One region of the Bradyrhizobium sp. SZCCHNR1053 genome, then DNA from elsewhere that is predicted to be linked to it. Evidence: predicted binding sites of a transcription regulator. Region 1 holds the regulator's gene; each other region holds the start of a gene.
What was found. Region 1 encodes HrcA, which represses chaperone genes, less so after heat shock. Its sites were predicted from a motif close to GTTAGCACTCNCNNNNNGNGAGTGCTAAC; they were not measured.
Positions count from the first base shown of each region.

Region 2: groES (co-chaperone GroES) is a predicted target of HrcA. The motif match lies at 1,555-1,583, and genes of this name have one in related genera.
Region 3: groES (co-chaperone GroES) is a predicted target of HrcA. The motif match lies at 1,371-1,399, and genes of this name have one in related genera.

Region 1 covers NZ_JAUHJM010000015.1:37,764-41,854, reverse strand. Annotated here, with positions in the region: gene rdgB (RdgB/HAM1 family non-canonical purine NTP pyrophosphatase) at 1-408, opposite strand, end outside; gene rph (ribonuclease PH) at 405-1,118, opposite strand; gene hrcA (heat-inducible transcriptional repressor HrcA) at 1,303-2,391, shown strand; gene grpE (nucleotide exchange factor GrpE) at 2,524-3,144, shown strand; gene QX051_RS26450 (hypothetical protein) at 3,309-4,091, opposite strand, start outside.
Region 2 covers NZ_JAUHJM010000005.1:350,853-354,943, forward strand. Annotated here, with positions in the region: gene QX051_RS15770 (cupin domain-containing protein) at 196-774, opposite strand; gene QX051_RS15775 (usg protein) at 962-1,246, opposite strand; gene groES (co-chaperone GroES) at 1,627-1,941, shown strand; gene groL (chaperonin GroEL) at 2,030-3,670, shown strand; gene QX051_RS15790 (2OG-Fe(II) oxygenase) at 4,000-4,091, opposite strand, start outside.
Region 3 covers NZ_JAUHJM010000013.1:108,133-112,223, reverse strand. Annotated here, with positions in the region: gene QX051_RS25030 (protein phosphatase CheZ) at 1-520, shown strand, start outside; gene QX051_RS25025 (hypothetical protein) at 661-1,167, opposite strand; gene groES (co-chaperone GroES) at 1,499-1,795, shown strand; gene groL (chaperonin GroEL) at 1,917-3,560, shown strand; gene QX051_RS25010 (hypothetical protein) at 3,703-4,091, shown strand, end outside.

The DNA of each region.
Region 1 (4,091 bases):
CGCCACGCACAGCGCCGAGACGAAATGCGCGGTGCGCTTGTCGGCACTCCTCGCGTCCCGCTCCTGCAGCAGGCGCTCGATGCGCGTCATCGCGCCGGTGAAATCCTTGTCCGGTCCGGCCCAGCGCGCCGAATAGATCCCGGGCGCCCCATCGAGCGCATGAACCACGATGCCGGAATCGTCGGCAAAGGCAGGAAGGCGCGCGGCCTTGGCCGCGGCGACCGCCTTGATGCGGGCGTTGGCCTGGAAGGTCTCGCCGGTCTCGTCCGGCTCGTCCAGGCCGAGATCGCCGGCCGACACCGCCTCGACGCCATGGGGAGCGAGCAGCTCGCGCATCTCGGCAAGCTTGCCGGGATTGTGGGTCGCGATGACGAGGCGCCCGGTGAGCTTGCGATGACCGCTACTCACGCGACCGCCATCTTCTGCAGGTCGACCAGTCGCGCCACGCCCTTGCGGGCCAGTGCCATCAGCGCCAGGAGCTCGGCCTCGGTGAACGGCGTCTTCTCCGCCGTGCCCTGCACCTCGATGATGCGGCCGTCGCCGGTCATGACGAAATTGGCGTCGGTCTCCGCCTCGGAATCCTCGGCGTAGTCGAGATCCAGCACCGGCGTGCCGTTGTAGATGCCGCAGGAGATCGCGGCGACGTTGGTGCGCAGCACCTCGGTCTTGATCATGTTGCGCGACTTCATCCACTTGATGCAGTCGGCCAGCGCCACCCAGGCGCCGGTGATCGACGCCGTGCGCGTGCCGCCGTCGGCCTGCAGCACGTCGCAATCGACCGTGATCTGGCGCTCGCCGAGCGCTTCCAGGTCGATCGCGGTGCGCAGCGAGCGGCCGATCAGACGCTGGATCTCGACGGTGCGACCGGTCTGCTTGCCGGCGGAGGCCTCGCGCCGGGTCCGTTCCAGCGTGGCGCGCGGCAGCATGCCGTATTCGGCCGTGATCCAGCCGCGCCCCTGGCCCTTGAGCCAGGGCGGCAGCCGGTCTTCCAGCGTGGCGGTGACCAGCACATGGGTGTCGCCGAACTTCACCAGGCAGGAGCCCTCGGCGTATTTGACGACGCCGCGTTCCAGGCTCACGGCCCGCAGTTCATCCGGTGCACGGCGGCTCGGCCGCATGATTCTCTCCGTGAAAGCGCGCGAAAGACCGACTTTGACCGGCCTTGTAGGAGCCGCGACCGGCAGCGGCAAGGGCTTATCAAGGGTTTATCATGGCCTCGTCGCGCCCGAGAGCGCGCGACGACCGGCTTGCCACCGAGCCGCCGCATGGACACATTATAGGCAGCTGCGAGGAGAGCATCTGGTGGCCCACCACGATCCGATCAACCTGATGACACCGCCGGCCGGTCTGGCGCAGCTCAACGAGCGCTCGCGCGAGATCTTCCGGCAGATCGTCGAAAGTTATCTGGCGACCGGCGAGCCGGTCGGCTCGCGCAACATTTCGCGGCTGATCGCGGTTCCGCTGTCGCCGGCCTCGGTGCGCAACGTCATGGCCGATCTCGAGCAGCTCGGCCTGATCTACGCGCCGCACACCTCGGCCGGCCGGCTGCCGACCGAGGCCGGCCTGCGTTTCTTCGTGGACGCCCTGATGCAGGTCGGCGACATGACCGAGGCTGAGCAGCAATCGATCCAGAGCCAGCTCGCCGCGGTCGGGCGGGCGCAATCGGTCGAGGCCGCTCTGGACGAGGCGCTGACCCGGCTGTCGGGTCTGACCCGTGCCGCTGCCGTGGTGCTGACCGCAAAATCCAACACTCGGCTGAAGCACATCGAGTTCGTGCGGCTCGAGCCCGAGCGTGCGCTGGTCGTGCTGGTGGGCGAGGACGGGCAGGTCGAGAACCGGGTTCTGGTTCTGCCGCCGGGCGTGCCGTCCTCGGCGCTGACCGAGGCGTCGAATTTCCTCAATGCCCGCATCAGAGGCCGGACGCTGGCGGAAGCACGGCTCGAGCTCGAGACGGCGCTGGCGCATGATCGCGCCGAGCTCGACCTGCTGACGCAGAAGGTGATCGCCGCCGGTGTCGCGAGCTGGTCCGGAGGGGACAGCGACGAGCGGCAGCTCATCGTGCGCGGCCACGCCAACCTGCTCGAGGACCTGCATGCGCTCGAAGATCTCGAGCGCGTGCGGCGGCTGTTCGACGATCTCGAGACCAAGCGCGGCGTCGTCGATCTGCTTGGACGGGCAGAGAGCGCGGAAGGTGTCCGCATCTTCATCGGCTCGGAGAACAAGCTGTTCTCGCTGTCGGGCTCGTCGACGATCGTGTCGCCCTATTCCGACGCCACGGGTCGCATCGTCGGCGTGCTCGGTGTCATCGGTCCGACCCGGCTCAACTATGCCCGGGTGATCCCGACGGTCGATTATGCCGCGCGTCTGGTCAGCCGGCTGCTGGGTGGCTGACGCGTGGCATGGTTAACCCGCGGACAGCGCCTCCGGGCGCGATGGTCAGGCTGCGCTTGATTTTCGACGCCCAAAGCACGATATCCCGCCCCATACCCCCAAAACCCGTCAGCCGAACTTGCGAGTCTGTCCATGACCGATCCCGACCTGCATAAGAATGATCCGGAAAACCCGGCGCAGGCCAGCGACCCCGTCGTCTCCAAGCCCTACATCATGCCCGACGATCCTGAGACCGGCTCGGCCGAGGCCCTTGCCAAGGAGGCGGCCGACGCGCGCGACAAGATGCTGCGCACGCTGGCGGAGATGGAGAACCTGCGCAAGCGGACGGCCCGTGAAGTCGCCGATGCACGCATGTACGGCATCACCGGCTTCGCGCGCGACGTGCTCGACATCGCCGACAATCTGCAGCGCGCGCTCGATGCCGTGCCGGCCGAGACACGCGCCAATGCCGATGCAGGCCTCAAGTCGTTGATCGAAGGCGTCGAGCTGACCGAGCGCTCGCTGCTCAACACGCTGGAGAAGAACGGCGTCAAGAAGTTCGATCCGACGGGACAGAAGTTCGACCCCAACTTCCAGCAGGCGATGTACGAGGTCCCGGATTCGTCGGTGCCGTCGGGCACCGTGGTGCAGGTCGTGCAGGCCGGCTTCATGATCGGCGAGCGCATCCTGCGTCCCGCGCTGGTCGGCGTGTCCAAGGGTGGTGCGAAGGCGGCGCCCGCGCCGAGCAACGATCAGTCGAACAGCGCCGCGTGACGGCGAGCACAGGCAGGCGTTCTCCTGCCGTCCTGTCAGTCCAACGAAGAAGCCACGGGCGTGATGCCCGTGGCTTCTTGTTTGTCGGCGCGAGTTTGTAGTTCGTGTCGCGGCAAGTGGACCGCGCGCCGATGAGACCGCGGCGTCCGGATACCGAGTTGGGCTTAGCCTCTCGGCTGGATGCCGTCGCGGACGGCGCGGAAGCGCGGGAAGGCTACCGACCACTGATCGCGCGGCGCGCTGCCGATGATCCGCAGCGTATTCGGCCCGCCGAAGCGCAGCCATTGCACCACGGTCACCGGCGTATTGTCCTTGCCGCTGGTGGCTTCGAGCCGGGTCTCGTAGGCCGGCTGGCCGTCGATGCGGATCGGCTCGGACATCGTGATGCGCGCTTCGCGGACGCCCGGAATGGTGGTGGCCGCCTGCTGGGCGACACGCGCGCGGTCGCCCGCCTCCGGGGCCACCCCGGCCACGAGCCCGATCACCACGAAGGGCGCGGCTTCGAAGCCCTTGTCCTCTTCGCCGTCGGCCAGGATCAAGGCACCCGGCCCGAGCGTGCGGATGGTCTTGAACCCGGAGAGCTCGGTCACCTTGAACGGCATCATCGCGAGCTGCTCGTCGACGGGAACGTCCTTGCGGACGACGGCGGAGGCGAACATCTGACGCACGGCATCGTCGGTGTAGATCCGGCTCGCGGTCTCCGGGATCTGCACGGCCACGTAGCCGGAGAAGCCGTTGCCGGGCAGGATCATCGAGTAGCGCCGCACCGGCGTGGCGCCATCCCGACCGTTCTCAACCGTGTAGTAGGCGGTGCCGGCGGCGGTCTCGATGCTCTCCGGCTTGACGCTGCCGGTCCCGGCGGGATTGGCGGTAAACGCATTCTTCACCTCGCCATAGGCGGCCGCCGGCAGTTCGGTCAGCAGCACCTTGACGCTCTGGTCCTCGGT
Region 2 (4,091 bases), on a different contig from region 1:
GGATCGTGGGAGCGAACTGGACGACGAAGCGCGGCAACGGGACGGGTACGCCTTTACGCAAGCCCGCGGCGAACACCTCTTACGGATTCGTCGCCGGCCCATCCGTCCCAGTGACGCGAGACCGGATGTCAACACACACGCGCGATGGGACCGCCGTCCATCGCACGCAAATGTTTCCATCCATTTCTGTCGGCTTTACGTCGACAGTTCGACGGTTTTGAAGTCGGCCGGCAGGATCACTTCCAGCAGCTCGACGTCGTCGGAATAGTCGAGGATCATGTGCCGGATCTTCGGCGGCTGGGTCCAGCAACTGCCCTCCTGCATCAGCGTCTCGCCGACGCCTTCGAGGTAGCTCTTCACCCAGCCCTTGAGCACATAGACCATCTGGAAGTCGACCGCATGGGTGTGCAGCTTGGAGACTTCCTGCGGATTGCACGGCGGCAGCATGCGGATGACATGCGCGCGCGCCAGCCCGTGCGTCGCGTCGGCGATGCCGAGGTCGCGGTAAACAGCATAGGCGCGCAGTCCGTCGGCCTTGAAGTCCTCCTCGCGGTGATGGCTGATGGCGACCTTCTGTTTGCGCCGGCGCGGCGCCGGCGCTGGTCGCCCCTTGCTCGCGAGCGCCTTGCGCGTCGAGGGTTTCGCCACCCTTCCCGGCTTGGCCGGCGCCGCGAAGGCGGTCTTCGCCGTCGGCTTTGTCTTTGCGGTTTTTCGCGGCGCGGCTTTCGCGGCGGCGCGTGATGCTGATTTGGCGGTGCGGCTCTTCTTGGCCATGGCGCTCTCCCTGCGTGTCCTCGCACGCGAGGATAGCACAACCTGCCGCTTTGCGGGTCGACCGATCGACGACCTCAACAGGGCCGAGGCAGCGCTTAACCCGGATGAGCGAAACGACATCCGGGGACTCACGCGCGTCCGCGTTGAACCCGGATATCGCTTCGCTCATCCGGGCTACGCGTCAGCCTCAATGCAGCCGGAAGATGCCGTCGACGGCGCGCAGCTCGGCCGGCTTGATCAGCTTGGAATGCGCCACCGTGACCGAGTACAAGGGGCCCTCGATCTTCTCCTGCCAGAACGCCAGGAAGTCCTGCAGCGCGGGGAATTTCGGAAACAGGTCGTAGTTCTGCCAGACATAGGTCTGCAGCAGCGAGCGGTGATCCGGCATCCGATACAGGATCTGCGCCGTCGTCAGCCCGTAACCCAGCACCTGTTTCCGAAAGTCCTCGGAAACCTCAACCTTCGACACCATGCCAACCTCCGTTTCTGGAGCGCATGTCCGTGTGGCCAACCGGGATGGAGCCACCCGGCAAAGATGCGCTCACTGCCAAGAAATGTGACGCATGTCCTCAACCCATCTCAAGCTTAAATGTTTAACGACATGTTGAAAAATTCTGCATTAGCAGCCACTTAGCCCAGGTGCTAATACGGGGGTTTCATGGTTCGTTCCGCTCCCGTTAACGCTATCGGAACGCTTTGGCAGAGCCCGCAGTTGACTGCTAATTTTTCTGCTACAAGCCCTTGTCCGGCTGAATGCTCTCCCCTAAATCCAGCCCACGTGCTGGCACTCGCCGGCACCGACTGCCAAAATTCCAGAAACTGACAATCGCCTCAATAGCTTAGGAGGACTGTATGGCTTTCCGTCCGCTTCACGACCGCGTCGTGGTCAAGCGCATCGACGCCGAAGAGAAGACCGCTGGCGGCATCATCATCCCCGACTCGGCCAAGGAGAAGCCCTCGCAGGGCGAAGTGATCGCGGTGGGCCCGGGCGCCCGCGACGAGAGCGGCAAGCTGGTCCCGCTCGACGTCCAGGTCGGTGATCGCGTGCTGTTCGGCAAGTGGTCGGGCACCGAGGTCAAGATCGACGGCCAGGAGCTGCTGATCATGAAGGAAAGCGACATCATGGGCGTGCTCACCGACACCGCGTCGAAGAAGAAGGCCGCCTAAGCCCAACCCGCTCAACGCTCACCCTGAGGAGCGCCTGCGGGCGCCCTGCCCAGGGTGAGACGACCAATTCAACTCAGGGAAACCCAATATGTCAGCAAAAGACGTTAAGTTCGGCGTCGACGCCCGCGATCGCATGCTGCGCGGCGTGGACATCCTCGCCAATGCCGTCAAGGTCACGCTCGGCCCGAAGGGCCGCAACGTCGTCCTCGACAAGTCGTTCGGCGCTCCCCGCATCACCAAGGACGGCGTCACCGTCGCCAAGGAGATCGAGCTCGACGACAAGTTCGAGAACATGGGCGCACAGATGGTGCGCGAAGTCGCCTCGAAGTCCGCTGATGCGGCCGGCGACGGCACCACCACCGCGACCGTGCTGGCCCAGGCCATCGTGCGCGAAGGCGCCAAGGCGGTTGCCGCCGGCATGAACCCGATGGATCTGAAGCGCGGCATCGACCTCGCGGTCGAAGCGGTCGTCGCCGATCTCGTCAAGAACTCCAAGAAGGTCACGTCGAACGACGAGATCGCCCAGGTCGGCACCATCTCCGCCAACGGCGACGCCGAAATCGGCAAGTTCCTGGCCGACGCCATGAAGAAGGTCGGCAACGAGGGTGTCATCACCGTCGAGGAAGCCAAGTCGCTCGAGACCGAGCTCGACGTCGTCGAGGGCATGCAGTTCGACCGCGGCTACATCTCGCCCTACTTCGTCACCAACGCCGACAAGATGCGCGTCGAGATGGATGACGCCTACATCCTGATCAACGAGAAGAAGCTCTCCTCGCTGAACGAGCTGCTGCCGCTGCTCGAGGCCGTGGTGCAGACCGGCAAGCCGCTGGTCATCGTCGCCGAGGACGTCGAGGGCGAGGCGCTCGCCACCCTGGTCGTCAACCGCCTGCGTGGCGGCTTGAAGGTCGCGGCCGTCAAGGCTCCGGGCTTCGGCGATCGCCGCAAGGCCATGCTGCAGGACATCGCGATCCTGACCGGCGGCCAGGCGATCTCGGAAGACCTCGGCATCAAGCTCGAGAACGTCAACCTCTCCATGCTCGGCCGCGCCAAGAAGGTGATGATCGACAAGGAGAACACCACGATCGTCAACGGCGCCGGCAAGAAGGCCGACATCGAGGCGCGCGTTCAGCAGATCAAGGCGCAGATCGAGGAGACCACCTCGGACTACGACCGTGAGAAGCTGCAGGAGCGTCTGGCCAAGCTCGCGGGCGGCGTCGCGGTGATCCGCGTCGGCGGCGCGACCGAGGTCGAGGTCAAGGAGCGCAAGGATCGCGTGGATGACGCGATGCATGCGACCCGCGCGGCTGTCGAGGAAGGCATCCTGCCGGGCGGCGGCGTCGCCCTGCTGCGTGCTTCCGAGCAGCTCAAGGGCCTGCGCACCAAGAACGACGACCAGAAGACCGGCATCGAGATCGTCCGCAAGGCGCTCTCCGCCCCGGCCCGCCAGATCGCGATCAACGCGGGCGAGGACGGCTCGGTCATCGTCGGCAAGATCCTGGAGAAGGACCAGTACGCCTATGGCTTCGACAGCCAGACCGGCGAGTACGGCAACCTGGTCTCCAAGGGCATCATCGACCCGACCAAGGTGGTTCGCGCCGCGATCCAGAACGCCGCCTCCGTGGCTGCGCTGCTGATCACGACCGAAGCCATGGTCGCCGAGCTGCCGAAGAAGAACGCCGGCGGCCCCGCAATGCCTCCGGGCGGCGGCATGGGCGGCATGGACTTCTAAGGTCCAGCCTCCTCAAGAGATACGAAGGGCGCGGCGAAAGCCGCGCCCTTTTTGTTTCGCCGGGGCCCGAATGTCGCCGGGGCTCATGCGGGCTTCGTCGCTAAACTCCTCTCCGCCGTCATTCCGGGGCGTTCAAGCGCAAAATGGCGAAGCCATTTTGGAGCAGCGCGAATGAGCCCGGAATCCATAGCCCGAGCGGTGGTTGGTCGAAGACAGACGCCACAAGCACCTCGCGCCACGCGACGGCCTGTGGCTATGGATTCCGGGCTCGCGCTACGCGCGCCCCGGAGTGGCGAACGGAGAGCGCGGGCCTTGTGCGACGCGCCCCCTCACCTGCTCCGCAGATACATCACGTCCGTCCGCAGCACGTATTTGCGCCCCTTCGTCACGGGATCGCCGCGATGCATGATCGGGTGATGGA
Region 3 (4,091 bases), on a different contig from region 1:
AAAGCTCAAGGTCGAGCTCGACCTGATCCACGACGCGATCAACCGCACCAAGGGCGAGATCGCGACCCTCCATGCCAAGAGCTTCAACGGCGAGGAGATGGCCAAGGTCAACGGCGAGCTCGGCGCGGTCGTCGGCGGCACCGAGCAGGCGACGCAGCAGATCCTCGAAGCCGCGGAGGCGATCGACCAGGCCGCCAGCGCGCTGTCCAAGGTGGACTCGGCCGACCAGCAGAAGATCCTGAGCGAAGAGATCCAGGAGCGGGTGGTCTCGATCTTCGAGGCCTGCAACTTCCAGGACCTGACCGGCCAGCGCATCAACAAGGTCATGACCACGATGAAGTTCATCGAGCACCACATCGTGGTGATGATGGACATCTGGGGCGGCGTCGACGCCATCAAGGCGCATACGCCGCCGATCGTCGACCACCGCGAGGGCGACGCCCGGCTGCTGAACGGCCCGAAGGCGGAAGGTGACGTCGGCCACGCTTCGCAGGACGACATCGACGCGATGTTCAACTGACCTCGTCCTGCCTGACCGGCGGCCACGCCGGCCAGGGATGGCACCGAGCAGCACCAAGCAAAACGCCGGCGCTTTCACCGGCGTTTTTCGTTTGGCTTTTGGGTGTGGCCGGGGCTTGTCGCGAGGGCTTTGCCCGGATCTCAGGCGCGCGGTCCGCAGCGGACGTAGACCATCGTCTGGTAACGGGTCGCCGCATCCTTGTCGACGAAGCGGGTGATCAGCACACGGCCGTCAAAGGAGACGACCTCGCGGTCCTGCTCGCCGCCGGGCGGTCCGGCCGGGCCGATGTAGTTCTTGCCGCTGGCCGAGCCCTTCAGGCGCAGCTCCTGGGGAGTCGCCTGGTCGGCCAGATGCATCACGACACCGCCGGACGTGCCCGCCCCGATGACATAGGGCTGTTTGCACTGCGCCAACGCCATCTTCTCGGTGCGCGGACGGTCGTTGGGGTTGTTGTAAGCGGCGAGGCCCCATTTGCCGACGAGATCCTCGGGGCGGATCGTCGCCGGAACCTCGGGCTCGACCGGCGCCTCGGTCTGCATGGGGGGCGACGGCGACAGGCTGAAGCCCGTGCACGCTCCCAGAAGCATCGTGAGCGCCGACGCGATCGCGAGATTGGCAACCGGCCGCGCGCACCGTGAACTCGTCATGGCATCCCCTTAGGAACAAGATCGTGGCTGCCCCGTCCGGCAACCAAACCCAAAACGCTCGTCAGAGCAATGACGTCGGATGACGACGCCGCTCCACTAACATGTCTGGCCCGGGACAACATCCCCTAACAGCCTCAAGAACGGCTTAACTGCCGGCCGTTGCTTGACAGGAACAGCCGCAAGCCATATTTCCCCGAGCGGTCTTTAGCACTCGGAGGGCGCGATTGCTAAGGCTGCGAGCCAGTTGGCGCCAAGTGGGCGTCAAATGTGGCCGCATTCAGATTTCCTCCGACAGCAACAACTTATCCAAGCACCCCAAAAGGGATCCGTCATGGCCAAATCGAAGTTTCGTCCCCTGCACGACCGCGTCGTGGTTAAGCGCATCGACGCCGAAGAGAAGACCAAGGGCGGCATCATCATTCCCGACAGCGCCAAGGAAAAGCCCTCGCAGGGCGAAGTCGTCGCCGTCGGCCCGGGCGGCCGTGATGAGAGCGGCAAGCTGATCCCGATCGACGTCAAGGTCGGCGACCGCGTGCTGTTCGGCAAATGGTCCGGAACCGAGGTCAAGCTGGACGGCGAGGAGCTCCTGATCATGAAGGAGTCCGACATCATGGGCGTCGTCGCCTGATCCCGACCTGCCGGGGGCGGCGATCAGCCGCCCCGGGCGAAAATGCTCTGCAACCTCGTTCCGGCGACAGACGGGCGATCACGCCCCTCGCCGTCGAGGTCTACTCCAGGAGAATTTTGAAATGGCAGCCAAGGACGTCAAATTCGCCGGCGACGCACGCGACCGCATGCTGCGCGGCGTCGACATTCTCGCCAACGCCGTCAAGGTGACGCTCGGCCCGAAGGGCCGCAACGTCGTCATCGAGAAGAGCTTCGGCGCTCCGCGCATCACCAAGGACGGCGTCACCGTCGCCAAGGAGATCGAGCTGGAGGACAAGTTCGAGAACATGGGCGCGCAGATGCTGCGCGAGGTCGCCTCCAAGACCAACGACACCGCCGGTGACGGCACCACCACCGCGACCGTGCTGGCCCAGGCCATCGTGCGCGAGGGCGCCAAGGCGGTTGCCGCCGGAATGAACCCGATGGATCTCAAGCGCGGCATCGACATCGCGGTGGCCGCCGTGATCAAGGACATCGAGAAGCGCGCCAAGCCTGTCGCCTCGTCCTCCGAGGTCGCCCAGGTCGGCACCATCTCCGCCAATGGCGACGCCGCGATCGGCAAGATGATCGCCCAGGCGATGCAGAAGGTCGGCAACGAGGGCGTCATCACGGTCGAGGAGAACAAGTCGCTCGATACCGAGGTCGACATCGTCGAAGGCATGAAGTTCGACCGCGGCTATCTCTCGCCCTACTTCGTCACCAACGCCGAGAAAATGACGGCCGAGCTCGACGACGTCTACGTGCTCTTGCACGAGAAGAAGCTGTCCGGCCTGCAGGCCATGCTGCCGGTGCTCGAAGCCGTGGTGCAGTCGGGCCGTCCGCTGCTGATCATCGCCGAGGACGTCGAGGGCGAGGCGCTGGCGACGCTGGTCGTCAACCGCCTGCGCGGCGGCCTCAAGGTTGCCGCCGTCAAGGCGCCGGGCTTCGGTGATCGCCGCAAGGCGATGCTCGAGGACATCGCGATCCTGACCGGCGGTCAGCTGATCTCGGAAGACCTCGGCATGAAGCTCGAGAACGTCACGGTGAAGATGCTCGGCCGCGCCAAGAAGGTCGTGATCGACAAGGAGAACACCACGATCGTCAACGGCGCCGGCAAGAAGGCCGACATCGAGGCGCGCGTCGGCCAGATCAAGGCGCAGATCGAGGAGACCACCTCGGACTACGACCGCGAGAAGCTGCAGGAGCGTCTGGCCAAGCTCGCCGGCGGCGTCGCGGTGATCCGCGTCGGCGGCGCGACCGAGATCGAGGTCAAGGAGAAGAAGGATCGCGTCGAGGACGCCCTCAACGCGACCCGCGCTGCGGTGCAGGAAGGCATCGTCCCCGGCGGTGGCGTCGCGCTGCTGCGCGCCAAGAAGGCGGTCGGCCGCATCACCAACGCCAATTCGGACGTCCAGGCCGGCATCAACATCGTGCTGAAGGCGCTCGAGGCTCCGATCCGCCAGATCTCCGAGAACGCCGGCGTCGAGGGCTCGATCGTGGTCGGCAAGATCCTGGACGAGAAGTCCGAGACCTTCGGCTTCGACGCCCAGACCGAGGACTATGTCGACATGGTCGCCAAGGGCATCATCGACCCGGCCAAGGTGGTCCGCACCGCGCTGCAGGACGCCTCGTCGGTCGCCGGCCTCCTGGTCACCACCGAGGCGATGGTCGCCGAGCTGCCGAAGGACGCAGCTCCCGCGATGCCGGCCGGCGGCGGCATGGGTGGAATGGGCGGCATGGGCTTCTGAGCCCCCCTTGCATCACCGAGACGTTCAGGAAGGCCGCCTCCGGGCGGCCTTCTTTTTGGCCGAGTGTCCGCGCCCGGGGGTGCAGCGATCGCAAATCGGCGCTACAGCTTAAGGCCGATTCTGCCCCCACAAGGATTTTCAGATGCGCGCGATTTTGCTTGCGCTGGCCGTGATTGCAGCGGCCGCGCCGGAACTCGGTTGGGCCCAGAGCAAGAGCGGGACCAAGGCCCCCGCCAACGAGACTCGGTATTTCACTGCGATCGACGGCCTGATGGACGGCAATGCCGACGTGATCCTGAAGGAGACGCGCCAGGGCAAGACCGTCACCGCCGCCACGCTCGACGTCTGCTATCCCGTCGCAAAGAATTCGGATCGCAAGGACCGCTTCGTGGTCAGCCTCACCGTCAATGGCCAGACCTTGACCGGTGCGACCCAGAGCAACGGCGCCAAGGAGCCGGTCACGGTGAAGCTGAATCGCAAGCCGACCGGCGACACGTTCGAGTTCCGCGGACAGATCGCGATCGGCAAGAC